Regions from separate parts of the Bradyrhizobium sp. MI1.10 genome, predicted to be linked through region 2. Evidence: predicted binding sites of a transcription regulator. Region 2 holds the regulator's gene; the other holds the start of a gene.

Region 1 (8,963 bases), 100 kb from region 2:
AAATACGTTGATACCATCGCGCACTCCTCGCGGCTCTTACGGTCCCGGACATCCGTCAATCATTGCGGGGTCGCGAGATGGGGGCTGGCCTCATGCCGGCAAACTGTCTCAGCTGGGTCTTCCCAGGAAGATTCCGGTTAACAACTGAGATTTCAATTTGCGTCCGATGCCGCATGACGAGTTTTGTTGCCGTTTGTTTCTGTCTGTTTCCCAGATGCAGCTTTCGCGAGGCTTTCGTGCTTGGCATGTTGCGGTCGCCAGCGCGCCAGATAAAGTTCCACGCTCGTGTCCCGGACAAGCTGCAACGCGTAAGCGTTGCGGCGTAGAGCGGGGACCCAGAAGCCGTGCATTTGCCGCTGCGTGGGCCCCGGCTCTGCGGCGCACCGCCGAAGGGGCGTTGCGCCGCGTCCGGGGCACGCGCCCAAAATCCATCTTCGTATTTCAATCCACAGAGTCCGCGCACCTTCGCCTTCTCGCGGCCTGTGCGGCCCGAGCTTTGCGGCATTCTTTGCCCCCAAAAATGCCGAGGGCGCAGGGAAGGCCGGGTGCCGGCTGGCACCCACGGTCCACTGTGCGAAGGTTGCGCTACAAGAGGCTGCACAGCGGCATACAGGTGAAGCCCAACACACGGCCTTCCCTGCGCAGTGGTTTGACGGCTTATGCCGAGTTCTCCCCGGGGAGCGATGCACTATTGCCCCCGTCGCCTTGCGGATGGCTGATGCGGATGCCCGGTCGGGCCGCCCACATCACCACAAGACTTGACGCACAGACCCCGGGCGTCAGGACCACACGATTTTGCCGTACGCGGATCACACCGGTCGTGTGCGCGACGCCTTCGTTCACGGTTGCCCGCCCTGCGAAGCCTTCGCGCCGGTGTGGCCCACGTCCACCACGTCCCATCCCGCGTTCGTGACGATCGCGATCCGCCCCTCGGCCGGGTTGGGATGGCTTTCTATACGATAATCCGAAATACGGATAAAGAGAAATATTTTTGCCGATCGTGGTTGACCCGCTTATCGGGTGTTTTGCCCGCCGGGCGGCAAGGGGTTGTGGGGCGCGCGGACGCCTGCCGCAACGTGGCCACGAACGGGTCTCCCCTCGGCCGCAAAATGCGCTACCATGATCCCAGCGCGCATCAAGTCGCGCATGATCAATGAGACGCATGAGGAAACGAGATGAGGGTGACGATTGGACGCCGCACGGTCTTGGGCGTAGTACTGACTGCTGCGGGCGCGGCAGCTTTGACGGCGGCGTTTGGCCCGGCTTCGACATCGGCCTGGGCCCACGGGCCGACCCGGCAGAAGGTCCGCGAATCCATCGAGATCACCGCCGCCCCGGCCAAGGTGTGGGCCGCAATGGGCAATTTCCAGGACATGAGCTGGCTGCCGCCTGTTGCCAAGACCGAGGGCGAGAAGGGCAACGAGATCGGCGCGACGCGGAAGCTGACGCTGACGGGAGGCGCGACCGTCGACGAAGAGCTCTACAAGTTTGACGCCGCCGCGATGAGCTATTCCTACCGGATCACCAATGTGGACGTGAAGGTGCTGCCGGTCACCAATTATTCCTCGACGCTCACCGTCACGCCGAGCGCCGACGGCAAGGCCTCGACCCTGGAATGGGCCGGCGCGTTCTACCGCGGCTTTCCCAACAACGATCCGCCGCCGGAGCTGAGCGACGAGGCGGCTAAGACTGCGGTGAGCGGGCTCTACAAGGCCGGCCTCGAGTCGTTGAAGAAGAAGATCGAGAGCGGAAGCTGACCGTGCGGGCGTTGGTCCTGGCGGCGCTCGCTGCCAGCCTTTACCGTGCCGCTCTCGGCAGCGCGTGCGCCGACGAGGCGTTCGTGACCAACCAGCTCAGCGACGATTTGATGGTGGTGGACCTCGCCACCGCGCGCAGCGTCGCGACCATCCCGATCGGCGGCAAGCCGGCGGGCGTGGCCGTTAGCGCGGACGGGCGCTTTGCCTATGTCACGAGCCCGGACGCCAAGGCCGTAACGGTGGTGGACGCAGCAACGCGGCAGATTGCAGGGCGGATCGAGGTCGGCGGCGGGCCGCTTGGCATTGCCGTCGCGCCGGATGGCCGCACCGTCTATGTCGCGGACTGGTACGCAGCCGCCGTGCGGGTGATCGACGCTGCGAGCCGCAGCGTCACGGCCAGCATCGCGGTCGGCGCCTCGCCGTCGGGGCTCGCAGTGACGCCAGACGGCAAGCTGCTGCTCTCGGCCGACCGCGACGACGACAGCGTCTCGGTGGTGGACATCGCGACCCGCCAGCGCAAGGCGACCATCAAGGTCGGCACCCGTCCGTTCGGCGTCACCATCGATGCCGAAGGCAAGCGGGCCTACACCGCCAATGTCGGCTCCAACGACGTCTCCGTGATCGACATCGCCGCTGGGTCCGAGACCGGCCGCGTGCCGGTCGGGATGCGCCCCTATGCGGTGGCGCTGGCGCAGGGCCGCGGCTTCGTCACCGACCAATATGGCGGCACTGTCAGCGTGTTCGATCTGGCGACCTTGAAGCCGATCAAACGCATCAATGTCGGCGATTATCCCGAAGGCATCGCCGCGACCGCCGACGGCAAGCGCATCATCGTCGCCTGCTGGGAGAGCAACACGCTCGACATCATCGACGCGGTCGAGCTAAAGGTGATCGGCGAAGTCAAGACCGGCGACGGCCCGCGCGCGTTCGGGGCGTTTTTGCGCAGGACGGAGTAGGGGCGTCGTAGCCCGCATGAGCGGAGCGACTTGCGGGACAGGCTCTCCTCATCCACCGCCGTTCCCGGATATCGCTTCGCTCATCCGGGCTACTGCACCGGGGCACAGCGTCCATACAATCTCATCCATCTGCTCAAACATGTGATCCGGCGCCTGCGCCCGCAGCGCCGCCGGCGCCGCATAACCCCAGCCCACCGCGCCGCAGGCGATCCCCACGGCCCGCGCCGCCTCGATATCGCGCACCTCGTCGCCGATCGCGATGACCTTGCCCGGCTCCACGCCGGCGCGGCGGATGACCCGTCGGAATTTCGAAGGCTTGCCAAAGATCGACGCGGCGCAGTCGAAATGCGCGAACAGCGCGGCGGCCTCGCCGAGTTTTTCGCGCGCATTCGCTTCGCTGTCCGATGTCACCAGTGCGAGCTGCACGCCGTTACCGGCCAGTGTTTTCAGCATCGTCTCGACGCCCGAAAACAGCGAAATCTCGGCGGCCGCCTCAGCCTTCAGCCGCCGCGCATGCCGCGCGATCGCCGGCAGCTTCCACAAGGGCACCTCGAGCCGGCTGAGAATCTCGCGCGACGAAGCATGCCGCAGCCCCTCGACATCCTCATCGGCGACGCGGCGGAAGCCGAAGCGGTCGGCGACGTCGTTGATGGTGCGCAGGAACCACGGGAAGCTGTCAGCCAGCGTGCCGTCGAGATCGAAGATGGCGAGGGAGTAGGGCATGGAGACGAAGCTACACCGCTAGGCTTTCCACACCGCTTCCTCGGTCCATCCGAGTTGGTCGAATTCGGTGGCCCTGAGCGGCGCCTCTCCCTCGGCGAAGAACTCGTCTAGCTGGGGCGGGGTAACGTGCGTTTCGGAAAGCATCGCGTGGGCTTGTCCGCGATGATGAATTTGATGCTGGAACAGATGCATGAGCAGCCGGTCGCGACGTTCGATCTGCACGCGGGTGTCGCGGTTGATCCGCACGAGACCGTCGAGAAGCTCGGGCGTCAGTCCATCGCAGACGGCAATCAAGCGCTTGTCGATCGCGGCTTGCTCGGGCTTCAGCGCGGCAAGTGAAAGGTGGGGCACCTGGTTCTTCCAAGCCGCCGGTCCCAGCCATCCGCCCTCCAGCGCATCGACATAGAAGAGGTCTATGACATGGATGTGGTTGAGCGTGCGCTGCAGGCTTGGAAAGAAGCCGGTTCGTGCGGCTTCGAAGTCAGCCTGAGACAGCGCGGCGCAAGCAGTGAGCAGCCGGTGGTTCGCCCAAGCATTATTGTGGGCGAACGCACGATAGGTTTGCAGAAGTCCTGCAGGCAAAAGCGACCTCCCTCAGACAATGTGTCGGCACGCTCCCGCTGCGTAACCTACTCCGCCGCCTCGCTCGCCGCGCGTCTCCGCTTCGGCTTCCGCGCCTTCGCCAGCACCGGTGCCAAAAACTTCCCCGTGTAGCTCCGCGGCGCTTTCGCGATGTCTTCCGGGGGGCCCCAGGCGACGATCTCGCCGCCGCCGTCGCCGCCTTCGGGGCCGAGGTCGATGACCCAGTCGGCGGTCTTGATGACTTCGAGATTGTGCTCGATGACGACGACCGTGTTGCCCTGCGCGACCAGCTCGTGCAGCACCTCCAGGAGCTTCTTGACGTCGTGGAAATGCAGGCCGGTGGTCGGCTCGTCCAGGATGTAGAGCGTGCGGCCGGTGGCGCGCTTTGACAGCTCCTTTGCGAGCTTGACGCGCTGAGCTTCGCCGCCCGAGAGCGTCGTGGCCTGCTGGCCGACATGGATGTAGTCGAGGCCGACGCGATGCAGCGTCTGGAAGGTCTCGCGCACCCGCGGGACCGCCTTGAAGAACTCGGCCGCTTCCTCGACGGTCATGTCGAGCACGTCGGCGATGCTCTTGCCCTTGAACAGGACCTCCAGCGTCTCGCGGTTGTAGCGCTTGCCCTTGCAGACGTCGCAGGTGACGTAGACGTCGGGCAAGAAGTGCATCTCGATCTTGATGACTCCGTCGCCCTGGCAGGCCTCGCAGCGGCCGCCCTTGACGTTGAAGGAGAAGCGGCCGGGTTCGTAGCCGCGCGCCTTCGACTCGGGCAGGCCGGCGAACCATTCGCGGATCGGCGTGAAGGCACCGGTATAGGTCGCGGGATTGGAGCGTGGCGTGCGGCCGATCGGCGACTGGTCGATGTCGATGATCTTGTCGATGTGCTCGAGGCCCTCGATGCGGTCGTGCGGCGCGGCGCCCTCGCTGGCGTTGTTCAGCTTGCGGGCGATCGCCTTGTACAGCGTGTCGATCAGCAGCGTCGACTTGCCGCCGCCGGAGACGCCGGTAACGCAGGTGAACAGGCCGAGCGGGATTTCGGCCGTGACGTTCTTGAGGTTATTGCCGCGCGCATTGACCACCTTGATGGTGCGGCGATGGTTCGGCGGGCGCCGCTCCGGCACCTCGACCTCAAGCTCGCCGGTCAGATATTTGCCGGTCAGCGAGTTGGGGTTGCGCATGATCTCGGCGGGCGTGCCTTCGGCGATGATGTTGCCGCCATGCATGCCGGCACCGGGGCCGATGTCGAGCACGTGGTCGGCGAGCAGGATCGCGTCCTCGTCATGCTCGACCACGATCACGGTGTTGCCGAGGTCGCGAAGTCTCTTGAGCGTGTCGAGCAGGCGCGCGTTGTCGCGCTGGTGCAAGCCGATCGAGGGTTCGTCGAGCACATAGAGCACACCTGTCAGGCCCGAGCCGATCTGCGAGGCCAGGCGGATGCGCTGGCTCTCGCCGCCGGAGAGCGTGCCGGAGGAGCGGGACAGCGTGAGATAGTTGAGGCCGACGTCGAGCAGGAAGGTGAGGCGCTCGCGGATCTCCTTGAGGATGCGGCCGGCGATCTCGTTCTGCTGGGTGTTCAGCGCCTCCGGCACGGTCTCGAACCACGCGCCGGCGCCCTTCACTGACATCTCGGAGATGTCGCCGATATGCTTGCCGCCGATCTTGACGCAGAGCGCCTCGGGCTTGAGCCGAAAGCCGTGGCACGCCTCGCAGGGCACGTCGTGGAAGTACTTCGCCAGCTCCTCGCGCGCCCACTCGCTCTCGGTCTCGCGATAGCGGCGGTTGATGTTGGTGATGACGCCCTCGAACGGCTTCTTGGTGTCATAGGAACGGACGCCGTCCTCGTAGGAGAACTTGATCTCGTCCTCGCCGGAGCCATGGAGGATCGCGTTCTGCGTCTTCTTGGGCAGATCCTTCCATTTGGTGGTCAGCGTGAACTTGTAATGCTTGCCGAGCGCAGTCAACGTCTGAATGTAATAGGGCGACGAGGACTTGGCCCAGGGCGCGATCGCGCCCTTGCCGATGGCTAGCTCCTTGTCGGGGATGACGAGGTCCTCGTCGACATGCTGCTCGACGCCGAGGCCGCCGCAGGCGGGGCAGGCGCCATAGGGATTGTTGAACGAGAACAGCCGGGGCTCGATCTCGGGGATGGTGAAGCCGGAGACAGGGCAGGCGAACTTTTCCGAGAACAGCATGCGCTCGGGTCCGCTCTTGTCGTGGATCTTGGCCGTCTTCTTTTTCTCTTCCGCGGGGGCTGCTGCAGCCGGCGCGTCCGCGAATTCGATGACGGCGAGGCCCTCGGCGAGCTTGAGCGCGGTCTCGAAGCTTTCGGCGAGGCGTTGGCCGATGTCGGGGCGCACCACGATACGATCGACGACGACGTCGATATCGTGCGGGAATTTCTTGTCGAGAACAGGCGCTTCCGCGAGCTCATGGAAGGCGCCGTCGATCTTGACGCGCTGAAAGCCCTTCTTGAGCCATTCGGCGAGCTCTTTGCGGTACTCGCCCTTGCGGCCGCGCACGACTGGCGCAAGCAGATAGAGCCGCGAGCTCTCCGGCAGCGCCAGCACGCGATCGACCATCTGCGAGACGGTCTGGCTCTCGATCGGCAGGCCGGTGGCGGGCGAATAGGGCACGCCGACGCGCGCCCACAGCAGGCGCATATAGTCGTAGATTTCGGTCACCGTGCCGACGGTGGAGCGCGGGTTCTTCGACGTCGTCTTCTGTTCGATCGAGATCGCCGGCGACAGGCCGTCGATCTGGTCGACGTCGGGCTTCTGCATCATCTCCAGGAACTGGCGGGCATAGGCCGACAGCGATTCGACGTAGCGGCGCTGGCCCTCGGCATAGATGGTGTCGAACGCGAGGGAGGATTTGCCGGAGCCTGACAGCCCCGTGAACACGACGAGCTTGTCGCGGGGAATTTCGACGTCGACGTTCTTGAGGTTGTGCTCGCGCGCGCCACGGATCGTAATCGCGCGCAGGTGTGCTCCCGCGTTCTGTTGTTGGCGCTTCGCCTTGATCACTTCATCCATCCTGGTGGTCCTCAGGGAATCCAAAAGCGCGCGATCGCGCCAACTTGAAAGGCGCGCATCGCCCGGAACCGGGATCGGCGCCGATGGGTAAGTAAGCGAACGTAGGAAGAACAGGGACGGATTTCCAGTGGCGTTTGCGAATCGTCAACGGATTGTTGGCGCGCTGGCGGCATCTGGCAGGAGCACGGCTTGCGGAACTGCGCGTGACCGGTCCCGTTCAAACAAAAAGGCCGGCGCGAGGCCGGCCTTTCGTAACACGATGGCGTCGATAGCGAAGATCAGTACTTCGCGACGATCGGGCCCCCGAAGTGATAGTTCACGCCGACCTGCACGGTGTGAAACTCGAGCGTGCCGGTGGGCAGGGCGCCCGAGAAGTAGGTCTCGCCGCCGAGGCTGCGAAAGAGGTACTCGCCCTTGACCGACCACTGCGGAGCGAAGAACGCTTCGACGCCCGCACCGACGGTCCAGCCGGAGTGCCACTTGCTGTCGGAAGCGGTCACGCCGAGCGCGCTGATGCTGAGCTTGTTGTCGATCCAGGCGTAACCACCGGTGCCGTAGAACAGGACGTTGTTGACGGCGTAGCCGATGCGGCCGCGCACGGTGCCCATCGCATCGGTCTTCGAGCTGAGGGTGGTGCTGACGAGGCCGAAGCCGGGGACGGCAACGGGGCCGGTGACCGACGCGCTGACGTCAGCCCAGGAACCATCGGCCTCGATGCCGAACACGACATTGCCGGTCTGCCAGTTGTAGCCGGCAGTACCGCCGACGAAGCCGCCCTTCATCTTCGGGTCGGTCGAGGAATTTTCCCAGGCGCCGCCACCGACGATACCGAGGTAGAAGCCGGTCCAGTTGTAGACCGAAGCCATGGCCACCGGAGCCTTGGTGTAGGGGCGCGCCGCCAGATCAGCGGCCGAAGCCGGGGCAGCGAGTGCGAACAAACAGGCCGAAGCCAACCAAATCTTTTTCATCTTCAGTAATCCCAGTCCCAGTTTCTGTTGTCCCTCCCTGTTCCGGAAGAGCATCGGACGCCGTGGTCCAACTGATATCGTCCATACACCGGTGAAGCCGCAAGTTGTGTCACTGAAAAGCAACAGCGATCGGAAAACGGAACGGCTATTGACCTATTGATATCGCAGAACCGCACAGCAAAAGGCCGGCACGAGGCCGGCCTTCGAAGTGCTCTATTCCAGCGCGATCAGTACTTTGCGATGACCGGACCGCCCCAGCGATAGTTCAAGCGGACGAGGCCCATGTCGACGTCCTGGCGAATCCGGTCGCTGCCGAAAACCGCACCCGCGGGCGTTGTGAAGCCGATCGTGCGATCGCCAAGGAAGATGTGGTCGTATTCAAAGCCCAGCGACCAGTTGGGAGCGAAGCCGAACTCCAGACCGGCCCCGACCGTGCCACCCCAGCGAGTCTCCCGCGCCGAGGCCAGCAGCGCGCCCGCGCCGGGCGTGCCCGCCGCAGCGTAGATGTCGTATTTGTCGCCGACGACGGCGGCGCCGCCCTTCACGTAAAGCAGCACGTTGTTCCAGGCGTAACCGATCTGACCGGTGATGAGCCCGAAAGAGTCGATGCGGGAACGGTTGCGATCACCCGTGACCAGGGCGGTGCCGGGGAAAAGTGTGCTCACGTTGTCGCCCCGGAAGTCGGCCCAGTTGCCTTGGCCTTCGAGGCCGAACACCCAATTGGTGGACTGCCAGCGATAGCCGATCTGGCCACCGACCGTGCCGCCGACCGCGTTATGGCAGCCTTCCCCGACCAAAACGCCGGTCGCGGGCGTGACGAAGTCCCAGCACGTGTGGCTCGAGCCACCGCCGCCGTTGATGCCGATGTAGAAGCCGCTCCAATCGTAGATGGTGGCAATCGCCGGCGCCGGAGCCTTGGTGTAGGGACGCGCGGCAAGATCCGCCGCG
Region 2 (8,963 bases):
CTTCATGACCGCGGTAGTGCTGATCGCGGTGATGGTCGATCGCCGCGCCATCACCTTCCGCACGCTTGCTGTCGCCGCGCTGATCGTGCTCGCGGTCGCGCCGGAAGCGCTGGTGCATCCGAGCTTCCAGATGTCGTTTGCAGCAACGCTCGGGCTGGTGGCGCTGGTGCAGATCGGCATGCCGAATTTGTTTGCCTCGCCGGACCATTCGGCGACTGCACGCATTGCGATGTGGGGCGGCCGCGAGATCGCGATGCTGTTCATGGCTTCGCTGATTGCGGGACTTGCGACCACACCCTACGCCGCTTTCCACTTCCACCGTGTCACGCCGTTCGGCGTGCTCGCCAATCTCGGCGCGATGCCGGTGGTCTCGGCGCTGGTGATGCCGGCGGGGCTGTTGGGGCTGCTTGCTGCACCGTTCGGGCTGGACAGCGTGTTCTGGTGGCTGATGGGGATCGGCATCGACTGGATGGTCGCGGTCTCGCGCTGGGTCGCAGCATTGCCGGGTGCCGTCGGCCGCATCGCGGCGTTCGGGATCGGGCCGCTGATCGCGGCGAGCCTGGGAATCATCGTGCTGGGCTTGTTGCGGACGCCGCTGCGCTGGTCCGGCGCCCTGGTGCTGCTGGCAGCGATCCTGTGGGGACTGTCGGCGCGGCAGCCCGACATCCTGATCGCCGGGGATGGCGCGAGCGTCGCGGTGCGGGGCAAGGACGGATATCTGCACCTGATCAGGACCAGCAAGGACAGCTTTCTGCTCAAGGAATGGCTCGCTGCCGACGCCGATCCGCGCGATGCCGGCAGAGCCTCGCTGGCTGATGGCGTGTCCTGTGACGAATCCGGCTGCGTGACGCCACTGATCGACGGGAGGCTGGTCGCGCTGGCACTGCGGGTCGACGCTCTCGCCGACGATTGCAGTCGGGCCGCGCTGGTGGTGACGACGCGTCCCGCGCCGCCCGATTGCGCGGCGATGGTGGTCGATCGGCAGCGGCTCGCCAGCCAGAGCGCACTGGCGCTGACGCAGCGTGGTGACGGATTTGTGGTTCAGGCGGTGAGGGCGAGAGGCACGAGCCGCCCCTGGTTGCCGGTCGGCGCCGGCGAGGGTGATTTCGACGGCAGCCTTGCGCCGAAGGCGACCGCGCCCCGCATCAAGGACGCAACGCCGGCGGAGACCGACTTGCAGGCCGACGATTGATCTGATGGTGCGGAGCAACGCAGCGGGTCGGTGCGTCCGCTCGGATTCGCTGGCGCAAACCACACCATCTCGCCGGCCACGGCCGGCGATGGCAATTCAATCCTGACCTCCGACCTCGTAGCCGGAGGGCGGCTGTTTCAGCCGATCGGCAGGTGCGTGACGGTCGGCTGCCTGTCGGCGATGATCTGCGCCTTGTGCTCGCGCTCGATGACCGACTGGGTCACAGGCAGTTGCAGCACGGTCGCGCGCTGGCCTTCGACGAGCTGCGTCACCAGCACAAATTTGCCGTCGGGGAATTCGATCGCGTCATGATGGCGGTCGGGAACGTGCGGATCGATCTTGCCGAACTTGCCCACGCGGGAATTGATGGTCCGCGTCCAGATCCAGCGATTGTCGTAGCGGACGTCGTCTGCGAAGGCGAGCTCCGTTCCCGGCAGCAGGCAGACGGCAACAGACGGATCGGCTGCGGAGGCGAAGCCGCGCGTCGAGGTGCCGCGGAAATTTGTCGTGACGATCGTCTCGCCGACTTCGGCGGGGCGCGACGCGACGGCATGCAGGCTGTAGTCACACATCGGGTGCTCCTCATGCTGGGATAGCAACCCACGTCTCTTATCGAGGCGCAGGCCTCTATCAGAGTTGAAGCACGAAAGCTCTGCTCGGTTGTGGGCAAATCTGCGGCTGGTTTCCGCAAGCCGCGATCACATTATCTTTCCCGAATTCAATAGGAACAAAGAGAGTTGCGATGCATTCGGGAGGCGCATGCGCGAATATTGCCGGCTGGTGCAACGACCTCGATCGCTGCTCGCTGTTTCCTCGCACACTCGAGCCGCGAAGCGGTGCTGTTTCGGTGCTGCTTCTTGGGCGTCGCGAGTAGCCAGCGCCGGAGCAGGGGCCGGATAGTCTGTGCAGAACCAGAAAGACTATCCAGCCGGAGCGGACGATGATCCGCTCCAATCTCTGACCGGCGATGCCGATCGGAAGCGCGCGAGGCGCCAACTTCTCCAGGTATCAAGTACGTCCGGTATCAGTACTTCCGGTAAAGCCCGATCAGCTTGCCCTGAATCTTCACCCGATTGGGCGGCAGGATGCGGACCTCATAGGCAGCGTTGGCGGGCTCGAGCGCGATCGAGGCGCCGCGACGGCGGAAGCGCTTCAGCGTCGCTTCCTCGTCGTCGATCAGCGCCACCACGATGTCGCCGGTATCGGCGCTCTCGTTGCGCTGAATCAGCGCCATGTCGCCGTCAAGGATGCCGGCATCAACCATGGAATCACCGCGCACTTCCAGCGCGTAATGTTCGCCCGAGCCGAGCATGTCGGGCGGTACGCTGATGGTGTGGCTGCGTGTCTGCAACGCCTCGATCGGCGTGCCGGCCGCGATGCGGCCCATCACCGGTACCGCCACGGGGCGTTCGCCCTCGTCCGCGGGCAGGCTGGAGCCCGCACGCACCTTGCCGAGATTGCCCTCGATGACGCTGGGGGTGAAGCCGCGGCGGCTGCCGGCGGCTGCCTGGAGCTCCGGCAGCTTGATGACTTCAATCGCACGGGCGCGGTTGGGCAGGCGTCGGATGAAGCCACGCTCCTCGAGCGCCGTGATCAGGCGATGGATGCCCGACTTCGAGCGCAGATCGAGCGCATCCTTCATCTCGTCGAAGGAGGGCGGCACGCCGCTTTCCTTCAGACGTTCACTGATGAACCGCAGAAGCTCGTATTGTTTGCGCGTTAACATCTCGACCAAAGTCCCCCGGTTGATGTCGTCCGATTCCGAGACGCAGAATTCGGCAATAAGCCGCTACATGCTCGAAACAAATCATGAACGGACACTATATGTTCGATACATGTTCCGCAACTGCTTAATTTACCGTGAACAGAGCAAAGTTCGCGGAACGCGCGTTGCGGGGTGCTCAGACGGGGAGCCGCAACACTTCGCAAGCCGTGCCGGCTTCGGCCTTCGGCGCGAATGGTGCGCGCACGAGAAGTACCTGTGCTGCAGCGAGATTCGCAAGCAGCGAAGAGTCCTGATGATTGACGGGAAGAACGACGCGTGTGCCATCGTCACGCTCCTCCAGATGCGCGCGCAGATAGTCCTCGCGCTGGTCGTTGGCGCCGACGCCGCGGCCGAGCACGGCGCGTTCGCGGCGATGGTGAATCACTGAACGGCCCGACAGGGCGCGAATCAGCGGCACCATGAACAGGAAAGCGCACACGTAGGACGACACGGGATTGCCCGGCAGGCCGATCACACCCATTGCGCCGAGTCGCCCGTGCATCATCGGCTTGCCTGGCCGCATCGCGATCTTCCAGAACGCCATCGCGATGCCTTCGTCCCGCAGTGCCTGCTGGACCAGATCGTGGTCGCCGACCGATGCGCCGCCGGTCGTGATCAGGATGTCGGCGCCGCTCTCGCGGGCGCGGCGGATGCCGGCGGTGGTCGCCTCCAGCGTGTCGGCGGCAATACCGAGGTCGATCGTCTCGGCGCCTTCGCTGCGGGCGAGCGCGTGCAGGGCGTAGCCGTTGGAATAGACGATCTGGCCGTGGCCTGGCGTGGTGCCTGGCATCACCAGCTCGTCGCCGGTGGCGAGAATCGCGACCTTTGGACGCCTGAAAACGACAAGGTGCGGATGATTCATCCCGGCAGCGAGCGCGAGGTCGCGCTCGGTGACACGGCTTCCCTTGCGCAGGAGCACGTCACCCTCGCGGAAATCGACGCCGGCGGGGCGGATGTGCCGACCGGCGATCGCGGCTTCCTTGATCATGATCCGCTTGCCGGCTGCGACCGTGTCCTCCTGGATCACGACGGCGTCCGCGCCACCGGGAACGACGCCGCCGGTGAAGATCCGTACGGCCTCGCCGGCGCCGATCGTCCCGGCGAACGGTCGGCCCGCCGCGACTTCGCCGACCACGGTGAGCTCCGAATCGATCGTCGCGGCATCGGCCGCGCGCACCGCGTAGCCGTCCATCGCCGACATCGCCTGCGGCGGCTGCGTGCGCCGCGCCGCGAGGTCACGCGCGAGCACGCGATGATGGGCCTCGTCGAGGGAAATCATTTCTTCCGGCAGCGGCTCTGCACCCGCCAGCACCGCGGCAAGCGCGTCGGAAACCGGCATCAAGGCCACGGCGAAAACTCCTGCTCGGCACGTTCGGGCGAATGTTCCGCACGTCTTCTAGCCGAGCGCGGGCGCAGAGGCAAAAACCGCTGAGCGGGCACAGTCATCCCGCCGCTTCACATTGTTCCGGAAGGCAGGATCAAGCGCGTCGCGGCATGATGCGAAGAACCTGACAAATCGGCAGGAGAGCGGCCATGGAAGCGACGAAAATCACGGCAAGGAAAATCACGGCAAGGCGAGAACGACGAGCGCCCCGGGCTGCATCGATCAGCTCCCTGCCTGCCCGGGAGTTACGTCGGGCGCCTTGGCTCCCTGGTCTTTGTCGGGCAGCGGATCGGCCTGGGATTTCAGGTCGGCGGCCTTGCTCACAAGCTTGGCGGAAAGGTCCGAATCTGAAGTTGTCCTGGCGAATTCAAGAAGAAGAGAGGCCTGCTTGGTGAGGTAGGTTTTGCCCAGCACGATGATGCATCCGTCCGTAGAAGTCCCAACGGACTCTAAGAGTCCGGAAGGCGGTATTCCGTTCCCGGAACTCTGTACAAAAATGCACAAAGTGATCGGGTTCCTCAATTTCTCAAAATTGGTCCCGGCGGGCGGTGCCGCCGTGGGTTTCGCGACACCGACTCCTCGTCAAATGCCCAATGCCTTCAATGCGTTCCCGACGTCACGCGGCGAGGTCACATGCACCGCCGTCAAGCCGCGCGCCCGCGCTCCCTCGATGTTTTCGGCAAGATCATCGAAGAACACGATGCGCCCGGCGGGCACGCCGATCGCCGCAACGACGTGGTCGAAGGCCTCCGCATCCGGTTTGCGCAAGCCGATGCTGGACGACAAATACAGCTCGCGGAAATGGCCGAGGAGGTCGGCATATTCCCTCGAGAAATGGTCCACGTGCGGCCGGTTGGTGTTGGAGAAAGCGTAGAGCGGCATCTGCTTCGCTGCCCGCGGCAGCAGCTCGGCGATGTCAGGCATTTCGCCGGCGAAGATCGCGTTCCAGCCTTCCAGGAACTGCGCGTCCGAAATGCCGATTCCGAGCGAGGCTCGCAATGAGGCGAAATAATCCTCATCGCTGATCTTCCCCATCTCGTGCAACCGATAGGCTTCGCTGTCCCGCACATAGCGCGCTACAATGGCTTCGGGCTTGCAGCCGGCATGTCCCGCCCAGCAGGCGATTGCCCTGGAGAAATCGATATCGAGCACCACGCGGCCGAGATCGAACAGGAGCGCATCCGCGCTGCCGGGAGAGAGCGATGTCACCTGCATCCTTTCACTCAGTATCGATATGGCTCGTGGTCGAACAGCGGAAACGCGCTGAACACACTCGGCGCGTTGGTTGCGGTCGCCTGGTGCAGGCAGGATTTGTCGAGCTCGGCGAACGACGTTGCACCCAAGAGGCCGAGGCAGCGCAGCACTTCGTCCTCGAGCAGCTCCAGCATGCGCGCCACGCCGGATTCGCCGGCCGCCGCCAGCGCCCAGCATTGTAGCCGGCCGATGCCGACCAGGTCGGCACCCGCCGCGATCGCCTTGACGATGTCGGTGCCGCGACAGACGCCGCCATCGACCATGATCTTGGCGCGGCCGTTCACGGCATCGACGATCTCGGGCAGCACATGCATGGCGCCGCGACCGTGATCGAGCTGACGGCCGCCATGGTTGGAGACGTAAATCCATTCGACGCCGTGATCGATCGCGATCAGCGCATCCTCTGGCGTCGCGATGCCCTTGAGGATCAGCGGGATCTTGAACTTGTCCTTGATCATCTTCACCGTCCGCCACTCCAGACCCTTCTGGTAATCGCCGCCGGTGGCGCGCAGGCGGCTCTCGCGAACGTAGCGCTTGGCGATGTCACGTTCGCGACGGCTGTAGTGAGCGGTGTCGACGGTCAGGCAGAAGGCGGCGTAGGCGTTCTTCTCGGCCCGGCTGACGACGTCGGCAACGAAGGCGTCGTCGCCGCGCACATAGAGCTGGTAGAGGCGCAGCGCGTCGGGCGCAGCTTCGGCGGTCTTCTCGAGGCCGGGCTCGGACACGGAACTGAGCATGTGCGCCGCACCGAAAGTGCCGCAGGCGCGTGCCACGCTCGCCGCACCATCCGGATCGAAGATCTCAAGCGCGCCGACGGGGGCGAGTACCACCGGCAGGCGCATCTTGCGGCCGAACTGCTCGACCGAGCCGGTGACCTTGCGGACATCGCGCAGCACGCGCGGGCGAAAGGCGATCTCGTCCAGTGCCATGCGGTTGCGACGCATCGTGGTCTCGGTCTCGGCCGCGCCGACGATATAATCCCAGGCATTCTGGTTGAGGTTGGCGCGGGCTTTCCGGACGAATTCATGCAGATTCTGGAACGGCTCGGTGCTGGCGCCGAGCTCGACGTTCCTTTCCGGTTGGATGCGGGGTGCTTCGTTCATTGTTATCCTCCCGAGAATTTGAAGCCTTCCCTCATCGCCTAACCCGTCCGGGGCGCCAAAACCATCCTAAAATGGCATGGCAGCGAGGCGTGGGCCGGCCGGCCGACCCCCGCTGCGCACCAACCGGGTCCTGCAACGTTGCCGAAAGTTTAGGTCCGGACGAAGGGATTTTTACGGTGTACCCGCCGGCGTGGCATCCCGGCCTTGAAGAAACCAGAATGGTATTGTGAGAAGCAGGCTGGATCGCCATTTGCATGGCGGCTCCCCAGCCCCACCGAACCGCGAAGCAAAAAGGCCAGCCTATCCATGCGGAAAACCCTGCTGTTTCCACTGGGCGCGCTCACCGGAGCGTGTCTGACCCTTCTGGTAGCCAGTCCGCACGGCGGCGTATGGGCGGCACGGGCGGCAGCGAGCGCGGATGACGCCTATTCCAAGCTCAATTTGTTCGGCGAAGTGTTCGAGCGGGTGAAGGCGAGCTACGTCGAGAAGCCTGACAATGCCAAGCTGATCGAAGGCGCGATCACCGGCATGGTGACCTCGCTCGATCCGCACTCGCGCTACATGAACGACAAGGCCTGGACCGAGATGCAGGAGACCACCTCCGGCGAGTTCGGCGGGCTCGGCATCGAGGTCACGATGGAGGACGGTCTCGTCAAGGTCGTCTCGCCGATCGACGACACGCCGGCGTCTAAAGCCGGCATCATGTCGGGCGACCTCATCAGCAAGATCGACGGCGATGCGGTGCAGGGCATGACGCTCGAGCAGGCCGTCAACAAGATGAAGGGGCCGGTCGAGACCCAGACCAAGCTCACGATCGTGCGCAAGGGCGCCGACGCCCCGCTCGACGTCGCGATCAAGCGCGAGATCATCCATGTGCGCCCGGTGCGCTTCCACGTCGAGAACGGCGACATCGGCTATATCCGCGTCACCTCGTTCAACGAGCAGACGACCGATGGCCTGAAGAAGGCGATCGCATCGATCTCCAAGGACGTTCCGCCGGAGAAGCTGGTCGGCTATGTGATGGACCTGCGCAACAATCCGGGCGGACTGCTCGATCAGGCCGTGTCGGTGTCGAGCGCGTTCCTGCAGCGTGGCGAGGTCGTCTCGACCCGCGGCCGCAATCCGGAAGAGACCCAGCGCTTCACGGCGCATGGAGGCGACCTCACCAAGGGCAAGCCGCTGGTGGTTCTCGTCAATGGCGGCTCGGCCTCGGCCTCGGAGATCGTGGCCGGCGCGCTGCATGACCACAAGCGCGCCACGCTGATCGGCACGCGCTCGTTCGGCAAGGGCTCGGTGCAGACCATCATTCCGCTCGGCACCGGCAACGGCGCGCTGGCGCTGACCACGGCGCGCTACTACACGCCCTCGGGCCGCTCGATCCAGGCCCAGGGCATCGCGCCCGACATCGAGATCCTCCAGGACGTGCCGGCCGAGCTGAAGGGCCGGATGGACACCATGGCGGAGTCCCAGATGCGCGGTCATCTCCAGGCAGCCGACGGCACCGAGCAGACCGGGTCGCAGTCCTATGTCCCGCCGGAAGCGAAAGACGACAAGGCCCTGCATACGGCCTACGACTTCCTGCACGGCCAAACCGCGAATGCGGTGGCCGCCAAGCCGGCGTCGAGGGCTGCGGTGCCGAACTAGGCCCTCGCCAGTTCCAGAGATCGATCGCCCGGGCGTGGTTGACCGCTCCCGGGCGATTTCGTTTTGGACGCCGTCTCAGCTGGGATTCATGGCCGCAAGGGTGGCCTCGTAGCAGCCATCGCGCTCGGCCCAGCGCAGGGCGCGGTCGCGCTCGACCAGCACTTCGTCGCGGGGATGGACCCGCAGCTCCAGCGGCTGCGTTAACAAGGTCAGCCGCGTGCTGAGAATCTGCCAACGACGCGACTTCCAAGTTCAAATTGGTCGAGCGCTCGGTCTTAGCTGAGTGACAGCGACGCCGGAGATCGCGAGCAGCCCGCCGATCATCAACATTGGGGTCATGCGTTCGCCAAGAAACAACACGCTCGACATCAAGGCGAACACCGGAAGCAGCAAACCGAAGGGCGCGACGCGACCCATGGAGCAACGCCCGATCAGCCAGAACCACAGGCCAAATCCGACAATTCCCCCGATGAAAATCGTATAGGCGAGTGCCAGCCAACCACGTCCATCTGCAGTGACGAGGCTCGCGAGTTGTCCATGTTCAAGGAGCAGCGACATCAACATGACCTGCGGCACCGTGAACAGCGAGGACCATCCCATCAACATCAGGGGATCAAAAGG

What was found. Region 2 encodes LexA, which represses DNA repair genes until DNA is damaged. Its sites were predicted from a motif close to TGTTCNNNNTGTGTTCNG; they were not measured.
Region 1: a site for LexA is predicted at 7,143-7,160, ahead of uvrA (excinuclease ABC subunit UvrA). Genes of this name have one in related genera too.

What each region holds. Positions count from the first base shown of each region.
Region 1 covers NZ_JBVVPN010000002.1:366,540-375,502, forward strand. Annotated here, with positions in the region: gene AC0L3K_RS03850 (DUF1217 domain-containing protein) at 1-17, opposite strand, end outside; gene AC0L3K_RS03855 (SRPBCC family protein) at 1,176-1,757, shown strand; gene AC0L3K_RS03860 (YVTN family beta-propeller repeat protein) at 1,760-2,713, shown strand; gene AC0L3K_RS03865 (HAD family hydrolase) at 2,762-3,436, opposite strand; gene AC0L3K_RS03870 (DinB family protein) at 3,455-4,018, opposite strand; gene uvrA (excinuclease ABC subunit UvrA) at 4,066-7,047, opposite strand; gene AC0L3K_RS03880 (outer membrane protein) at 7,326-8,015, opposite strand; gene AC0L3K_RS03885 (outer membrane protein) at 8,243-8,963, opposite strand, start outside.
Region 2 covers NZ_JBVVPN010000002.1:261,852-270,814, forward strand. Annotated here, with positions in the region: partial or broken gene AC0L3K_RS03345 (ComEC/Rec2 family competence protein) at 1-1,192, shown strand, start outside; gene AC0L3K_RS03350 (hypothetical protein) at 1,330-1,764, opposite strand; gene lexA (transcriptional repressor LexA) at 2,217-2,918, opposite strand; gene AC0L3K_RS03360 (molybdopterin molybdotransferase MoeA) at 3,094-4,305, opposite strand; gene AC0L3K_RS03365 (hypothetical protein) at 4,564-4,755, opposite strand; gene AC0L3K_RS03370 (HAD family hydrolase) at 4,924-5,556, opposite strand; gene AC0L3K_RS03375 (alpha-hydroxy acid oxidase) at 5,565-6,698, opposite strand; gene AC0L3K_RS03380 (S41 family peptidase) at 7,005-8,342, shown strand; gene AC0L3K_RS03385 (hypothetical protein) at 8,418-8,549, opposite strand; gene AC0L3K_RS03390 (DMT family transporter) at 8,595-8,963, opposite strand, start outside.